2 regions of the Streptomyces sp. 63XJN7_1_ISO-PGPR-S23-121 genome follow, and region 1 is predicted to be linked to the other one. Evidence: riboswitches for the same ligand, from Rfam matches in the RefSeq annotation. Region 1 holds a riboswitch; the other holds the start of a gene.
What was found. Region 1 has a riboswitch for thiamine pyrophosphate ahead of AC0VYN_RS07565 (thiamine ABC transporter substrate-binding protein). Riboswitches for the same ligand answer to the same signal wherever they lie in the genome.
Positions count from the first base shown of each region.

Region 2: another riboswitch for thiamine pyrophosphate. It lies ahead of thiO (glycine oxidase ThiO); the one in region 1 lies ahead of AC0VYN_RS07565 (thiamine ABC transporter substrate-binding protein).

Region 1 covers NZ_CM149653.1:1,619,554-1,623,606, forward strand. Annotated here, with positions in the region: gene AC0VYN_RS07550 (phosphatidate cytidylyltransferase) at 1-469, shown strand, start outside; gene AC0VYN_RS07555 (hypothetical protein) at 558-734, shown strand; gene rlmN (dual-specificity RNA methyltransferase RlmN) at 779-1,885, shown strand; TPP riboswitch at 1,922-2,027, shown strand; gene AC0VYN_RS07565 (thiamine ABC transporter substrate-binding protein) at 2,107-3,195, shown strand; gene AC0VYN_RS07570 (ABC transporter permease) at 3,264-4,053, shown strand, end outside.
Region 2 covers NZ_CM149653.1:6,100,316-6,104,368, forward strand. Annotated here, with positions in the region: gene thiE (thiamine phosphate synthase) at 1-100, opposite strand, end outside; gene AC0VYN_RS27255 (Rv2175c family DNA-binding protein) at 216-581, opposite strand; gene AC0VYN_RS27260 (NAD(P)/FAD-dependent oxidoreductase) at 648-1,889, opposite strand; gene AC0VYN_RS27265 (avidin-fold protein) at 1,886-2,272, opposite strand; TPP riboswitch at 2,324-2,435, shown strand; partial or broken gene thiO (glycine oxidase ThiO) at 2,433-3,645, shown strand; gene thiS (sulfur carrier protein ThiS) at 3,642-3,842, shown strand; gene AC0VYN_RS27280 (thiazole synthase) at 3,846-4,053, shown strand, end outside.

The DNA of each region.
Region 1 (4,053 bases):
CGCCTTCTACGTGCCTTTCCTGGCGACGTTCGTCACCATGATGCTGGCCGCGGACGACGGCCCGTGGCGGGTCCTCACCTTCCTGCTGCTGACGGTCGTCAGCGACACCGGCGCGTACGCGGTCGGCTGGCGCTTCGGCAGGACCAAGCTCGCCCCGCGCATCAGCCCCGGCAAGACCCGCGAGGGACTGTTCGGCGCGATCGCCTTCGCGATGGTGGCGGGCGCGCTGTGCATGCAGTTCCTGATCGACGACGGCTCCTGGTGGCAGGGCCTGCTGCTCGGCCTCGCGGTCGCGGCCAGCGCCACGCTGGGCGACCTCGGCGAGTCCATGATCAAGCGGGACCTCGGCATCAAGGACATGGGCACGCTGCTGCCGGGCCACGGCGGCATCATGGACCGCCTGGACTCGCTCCTGCCCACGGCACCGGTGGTGTGGCTGCTGCTGGTGATCTTCGTCGGCTCGGGGTGACCGGCCTCGCCTCGGTGAACGGCCCCCGCCCGAACAGGGCGGGGGCCTTCTCCTGTGCGGCTGTCCGATGATCAACTAGGGTTCCGCCATGGCGCAGGCGAGGCGGGGAGAGGACGGCAGGTACCACGGCGACCTGCCGTGCGTGTGGTGCAAGGCTCTTCTCGACCAGAAGGGCCGGGGCGGAGTGCGCCGCTACTGCGGCCCGTGGCACCGCACGAAGCAGTACGCCACCACGGTCGTCGCCGTGGCCGCGGGCCTGTTCTGAGCCCGACAGGGCCACCCCGGTGGATCTGCGACACTGGTTGAGTCATGCCTAAGCCCGGAGAACTCACATTCGTCGCCCCGCGCGGAGCCAAGAAGCCGCCGCGGCATCTCGCCGATCTCACGCCTGCCGAGCGCAAGGAGGCCGTCGCCGCGATCGGTGAGAAGCCGTTCCGTGCGAAGCAGCTCTCGCAGCACTACTTCGCGCGGTACGCGCACGCCCCCGAGCAGTGGACGGACATCCCGGCCGGGTCCCGCGCGCCGCTCCAGGAGGCGCTGTTGCCCGAGCTGATGTCGGTCGTCCGGCACCTGTCGACCGACCAGGGCACCACCCGCAAGACGCTGTGGAAGCTGTTCGACGGGACCCTCGTCGAGTCCGTCCTCATGCGCTACCCGGACCGGGTGACCATGTGCATCAGCTCCCAGGCGGGCTGCGGCATGAACTGCCCCTTCTGCGCCACCGGACAGGCCGGACTCGACAGGAACCTGTCCACCGCCGAGATCGTGCACCAGATCGTGGACGGCATGCGGGCGCTCAGGGACGGAGAGGTTCCCGGCGGCCCGGCGCGGCTGAGCAACATCGTGTTCATGGGCATGGGCGAACCCCTCGCCAACTACAAGCGGGTCGTCGGGGCCATCCGCCGTCTCACCGACCCCGAGCCCGACGGGCTGGGACTCTCCCAGCGCGGCATCACCGTCTCCACGGTCGGCCTGGTCCCGGCGATCCACCGGTTCGCCGACGAGGGCTTCAAGTGCCGCCTCGCCATCTCCCTGCACGCCCCCGACGACGAACTGCGCGACACCCTCGTCCCCGTCAACACGCGGTGGAAGGTGCGCGAGGTCCTCGACGCCGGTTTCGAGTACGCGGCCAAGTCCGGGCGCCGGCTGTCCATCGAGTACGCGCTGATCCGGGACATCAACGATCAGGCGTGGCGCGGCGACCGGCTCGGACGCGTGCTCAAGGGCAAGCCGGTGCACGTCAACCTCATCCCGCTCAACCCCACGCCGGGCTCGAAGTGGACCGCCTCGCGGCCCGAGGACGAGAAGGCGTTCGTCGCGGCGATCGAGGCGCATGGTGTGCCGGTGACCGTCCGGGACACCCGTGGGCAGGAGATCGACGGGGCGTGTGGTCAGCTCGCCGCGAGCGAGCGGTAATCTGACCGGCGTACAACTTCATATTCAGACATCTTCATATTCCGACAGGGGAGCGCCACAGCGCTGAGAGTGCGGCACCGGCCGCAGACCCTCCGAACCTGGCCCAGGTCATTCTGGGTAGGGAGATCGGTCATCACTCGAGCTGTTGCGCCCTGTCCGGGTCCCTCGCCAGGGGTCCCGGGCGGGGCCGCGTCTTCTCCTGGTAACCCAGGAGGAATTTCGTGAGCATCACCAAGAAGGCCGGAGTCCTGGCCGTCGGGCTCGGCCTGGTCGGCGGCCTGGCCGCCTGTGGATCGTCGTCCGGCGGCGACGACCAGGCGTCCGGCGGTTCCAAAACCGTGACCCTCGTCAGCCACGACTCGTGGGCCGCGTCCAAGGACGTCATCGCCGACTTCGAGAAGAGGTCCGGCTACAAGGTCCGGGTCCTCGAGGACGGCGACGCCGGACAGGCCGTCAACAAGGCCATCCTCACCAAGGACAACCCGCAGGGCGACGTCTTCTTCGGCGTCGACAACACGCTGCTGTCCCGCGCGCTCGACAACGGCCTGTTCCAGTCGTACGAGCCCAAGGGCTCCGACATGATCCTTCCCGAGTACCGGGTCGACCAGGACAAGCACCGCGTCACGCCCATCGACACCGGTGACATCTGCGTCAACTACGACAAGGCGTACTTCGGCAAGCACAAGCTGACCCCGCCCGACTCCCTCGACGACCTCGTCAAGCCCGCGTACAAGAACCTCCTCGTCACCGAGGACGCCGGCAGCTCCTCGCCCGGTCTCGGCTTCCTGCTGGGCACCGCGGCCAAGTACGGCGACGACGGCTGGCAGGACTACTGGAAGAAGCTGAAGTCCAACGGCGTCAAGGTCGTGGACAGCTGGGAGCAGGCCTACAACGAGGAGTTCTCCGGGTCGTCCGGCGGCAGGAAGGCGAAGGGCGACCGCCCGCTCGTCGTCTCCTACGCCTCCTCGCCGCCCGCCGAGGTGATCTACGCCGACCCGAAGCCGGACACCGCGCCGACGGGCGTCGCCACCGGCACCTGCTTCCGCCAGGTCGAGTACGCCGGCCTGCTGAGCAACGCGAGGAACACCGAGGGTGGCAAGGCGCTGCTCGACTTCCTGGTCGGAAAGGAGTTCCAGGACGACATGCCGCTGAACATGTTCGTCTACCCGGTGCGGAAGGCCGCGCAGGTGCCGCCGGAGTTCGTGAAGTACGGCCCCCAGGCCAAGAACCCGCTGACCCTGGACCCGAAGAAGATCGCCGACAACCGTGACCAGTGGGTCAAGTCGTGGACCTCGCTCCTCCTGAAGTGACCGAAGGGACCGAGGCCGCCCGGTCCGCCGGTACCCGGCGGCGCGGGAACGCGGCGCGGCTGGCCCTGATGGCCGGCCCCGTCGCGTTCTTCGCGGTCTTCTTCGCCTACCCCGTCGCCGCGATCGTCGCGCGCGGACTGCGGGTCGACGGGGTCTGGCGGTTCGGGCGGATCGGGGACGTCCTGGCCCAGCCCGACATCCGGCACGTGCTGTGGTTCACCACCTGGCAGGCGCTCGCCTCGACCGCGCTCACGCTGCTGGTCGCCCTGCCCGGCGCGTACGTCTTCGCCCGCCTCGACTTCCCCGGCAAGCAGCTGCTGAGGGCGGTGGTGACCGTGCCGTTCGTGCTGCCCACGGTCGTGGTGGGCACCGCCTTCCTGGCGCTCGTCGGGCGGGGCGGGCTGCTCGACGAGCTGTGGGGCGTACGGCTGGACACCACGGTGTGGGCCATCCTGCTCGCGCACGTCTTCTTCAACTACGCCGTCGTCGTACGCACCGTCGGCGGTCTGTGGGCACAGCTCGACCCGCGTCAGGAGGAGGCGGCGCGGATGCTCGGCGCGTCGCCCCTGCGGGCCTGGCGGCGGGTCACCCTGCCGGCGCTCGGGCCCGCCGTGGCCGCCGCCGCGCTGATGGTGTTCCTGTTCACCTTCACCTCCTTCGGCGTCGTCCAGATCCTCGGCGGCCCCGCCTTCTCCACCCTGGAGGTGGAGATCTACCGCCAGACCTCGCACGTCTTCGACCTGTCCACGGCCGCCGTGCTGACGCTGATCCAGTTCGCGGCGGTCGGCGCCGTCCTCGCCGTGCACGCCTGGACGGCGCGGCGGCGCGAGACGGCCCTGCGGCTGGTGGACGCCTCCC
Region 2 (4,053 bases), 4.5 Mb from region 1:
GGAACTCGGGCAGGTCGCCCTGGCTCCTGCGGGCGTCGGTGCACAGGTACAGCCGGGCGTCGGCGAGCCGGGCGCGGGCGGTGACGGCGGTCTCGGGCATACGTGTGTCCCCAGGTCGGTGGCGTACGGCGCGGCGGGCGGCGTGGCAGGGCGCCGCGCGGGCCGCGGCCGTGGCGTGCGGGCCGCCGGGGCCCGCACGCCGACGGTGTGTCAGGTCAGACGGCGAGCGCCTGGGCGCGGCGCTTCACCTCCGTGCCGCGATTCTCGCTCAGCGCCTGGGCGGGGGTGCCGGGCAGGGTCGGGTCCGGGGTGAAGAGCCACTCGAGCATCTGCTCGTCGGTGAAGCCGTCGTCCCGCAGCAGGGTCAGGGTTCCGACGAGGCCCTTGACGACCTTGTCCTCGTCGATGAAGGCCGCCGGGACGTGCAGCGCGCGGTTCTCGCCGCGGCGTACGGCGATGAGCTGGCCTTCCTTGATCAGCTGCCGCACCCGGGTCACCTCGACACCGAGCATCTCGGCGATGTCGGGGACGGTGAGCCAGGCGGGTACGAGAGCATCGGTCTTTGCGTCAATCTCGGTCACGCCTCCAGCCTGCCATCTGCCACTGACACCAGGAAGCCGGACCCGCCCCGAGAGGCCGGCGGCGGACTACGCCGTCGCCGCCTTGAGCGGCCGCGCGGGGTCGGCGAGCAGCCGCGGATCCATCCGCGCGCCCGCCTCGATCAGGCGCCTGCCCTGGGCCAGGTCGCGGGGGCGGCCCACCGCCAACAGGGCGATCAGCCGCTCGTCGCGCAGCCAGCAGACCGTCCAGGCCGGGCCGGAGGGGTCGCCGCGCCACAGGGTGGTGTCGGCGGACGTGTGATGCCCCGCGTACTGGACGAACCGGCCGAACTGCTCGGACCAGAAGTACGGCACCGGGTCGTAGACCGGCGGGACCTCACCGGTGGCGGCGCCGACGATGTCGGCGGCGACCGTGCGCGGGCCCTGGAGGGCGTTGTCCCAGTGATGGACGAGCAGGCGCTCCCCGTAGCGGCCGGAGGGGAAGGAGGCGCAGTCGCCGACCGCGTGGACGTCCGGCACGGAGGTGCGCAGGCGGTCGTCGGCCAGGATCTCGCCCTGCGGGCCGAGCTCGACGCCGGAGCCGGCCAGCCAGGCGGTGGCGGGCCGGGCTCCGATGCCGACGACCACGGCGCCGGCGGGCAGTCGCGAGCCGTCGTCGAGGACGACGTGGCCGGCCTCGACGCGCTCCACGCGCGCGCCGGTGCGCAGGACTGCGCCCGCGTCGGCGTACCAGGCGGTCATGGGGGCGGCGACCTCGGCGGGCAGGGCACCGGCGAGGGGCCGGTCGGCGGCCTCCACGACGGTCACCGCGCAGCCCGCCTCGCGCGCGGCGGTGGCGAACTCGGCGCCGATCCAGCCCGCGCCGACGACCACGATGTCGTGCTGCCGGGCGAGCACCGGACGCAGCCGCTCGGCGTCGTCCAGGGTGCGCAGCAGATGCACGCCGGGGACGTCCTCGGCGCCGGGCAGCAGCACCGGTTCGGCACCGGTAGCGACGACCAGGACGTCGTACGGCACGGGCCCGGCGGAGGTGTCCAGGACGTGCGTGCCGGGGCTGACGCCGAGCGCCTCGCAGCCGAGCCGCAGCTCGATGCCGAGCGCCTCGAAGTCGACGTCGAAGGCGGAGCCCTCGGCCGTGCCGAGCAGGACGGCCTTGGACAACGGGGGGCGGTCGTACGGCTGGTGGGGTTCGGCGCCGATCAGCGTCACCGTGCCGGTGAAGCCCTGCTCGCGCAGGGCGACCGCGGTCTGCACGCCCGCCATGCCCGCACCGACGACGACCACGCGACACTCCGCGTCCGCTCCCCGCTCCTGCGTCTGCTCGTTCACCCGATCACCTTAGACACCCGGCAAATCGCCGGTCGGTTCCCGTGTGCGGTGATCTCCTCCACAACACTCGTCCCGCTCCCCCGCCGGGACTCCCACTCCCAGCTCTCCTCCAGGCGCATCCGCCCGTCGGGCAGGTCGACGACCGTCGAGACGCAGTGCCCCGACGAGGTGCTGCCGTCGGTCCTGAGCTGGACATAGCGGAAGTCGAGCCGGTCGCCCGCGCGGGTGCCCACCAGCCGGCCGCGGACGACGTCGCCGCCCGCGTACTCGGCCCAGACCGCCCCGTCCTCCTCGTGGTAGGTGAACCGGGTGCGGGTCCCGACCTGGCCGGGGGCCTGGTCGGCGACCGGCGCGAGGACGAGACCGTCGAGCGAACGGGCCACGGTGGAGACTCCCTTACGAGTTCGGCGCGCTGCGGGCTAGGGTGGCCAACGTAAAGCACTCGCGGGAGCCCGGACGCACCGGGCTGAGAGGGAGGCTGGCGGCCTCCGACCGTACGAACCTGATCCGGGTCATGCCGGCGAAGGGAGGGGCTGGACGCCCATGTCGTCCCCACCGAACGCACCGTCCGTACCGTCGTCGTCCCGCACGTCCGCGCGTACGCCGGACGTGCTCGTCGTGGGCGGCGGGATCATCGGCCTGGTCACCGCCTGGCGGGCCGCGCAGCGCGGGCTCGCCACGGCCCTCGTGGACCCCGACCCGGGCGGCGGGGCCGCCCGGGTGGCGGCCGGAATGCTGGCCGCCGTCACGGAGCTGCACTACGGCGAGCAGACGCTGCTCGCGCTGAACCTCGCCTCGGCCCGCCGCTATCCGGAGTTCGCCGCCGAGCTGACCGACCTCACGGGCCACGGCCTCGGGTACCGCCGCTGCGGCACCCTGGCCGTCGCGATGGACGCCGACGACCGCGCCCACCTGCGGGAACTGCACGCGCTGCAGGAGCGCTCGGGCCTGGAGTCCGAGTGGCTGTCGGGCCGCGAGTGCCGACGCCTGGAACCGATGCTCGCGCCGGGCGTGCGGGGCGGGCTGCGGGTGGACGGCGACCACCAGATCGACCCCCGCCGCCTGGCCGGCGCGCTGCTGGCCGCCTGCGAGCGCTCGGGCGTGGTCCTCCACCGGGTGTGGGCCGACCGGCTCACCCTCGCCGGGGACCGGGCGACCGGCGTCGTCACGGCCGACGGGACGGCGCTGGGGGCCGGGCAGGTGGTGCTGGCCGGAGGCAGCCTGAGCGGGCGTCTGGCGGGCGTGCCGGACGACGTACTGCCGCCGGTCCGGCCGGTGAAGGGGCAGGTGCTGCGCCTGACCATGCCGCGGACGCACGGGCCGCTGCTGAGCCGGACGGTGCGTGCCGTGGTGCGCGGCAACCCGCTCTACCTGGTGCCCCGGGAGAGCGGCGAACTGGTCGTCGGCGCCACCAGCGAGGAGCTGGGCTGGGACACGACGGTGACCGCGGGCGGCGTCTACGAGCTGCTGCGCGATGCCCACGAGCTGGTCCCCGGCATCACCGAGCTGCCCCTCACGGAGACGCTGGCGGGTCTGCGCCCCGGCTCCCCGGACAACGCCCCGCTGCTCGGCCCGGCCGGGCCGGAGGGGCTGCTGCTGGCCACCGGGCACTACCGCAACGGCGTGCTGCTGACCCCGGTCACCGGCGACGTCATGGCGGACGTCCTGACCACCGGGGAGCTTCCCGGAGGAGGCCCGCCCCTTCACTCCGCGGCGCTTCAGCGCCGCCCCCGCACTCACGGAGGGGACCGTATGAACGTCCGCGTCAACGGGGAGCCGCGCGAGGTGGCTCCCGGCACCGCCCTGGACGCACTGGTGCGCACGCTCACCGCGGCGCCGTCCGGAGTGGCCGCCGCCCTGAACGAGACCGTCGTCCCGCGCGCGCAGTGGTCCGCCACCGCCCTGTCCGACGGCGACCGCGTCGAAGTCCTCACCGCCGTCCAAGGAGGCTGACCCATGGCCGACGATCCCTTCGTGCTCGGCGGTACGGCCTACACGTCCCGCCTGATCATGGGCACCGGCGGTGCTCCCAGCCCGGACGTGCTCGAGCGCGCGCTGGTGGCGTCCGGGACGGAGCTGACGACCGTCGCGATGCGCCGGGTGGACCCGTCCGTGCACGGGTCGGTGCTGTCGGTGCTGGAGAAGCTCGGCATCCGGGTGCTGC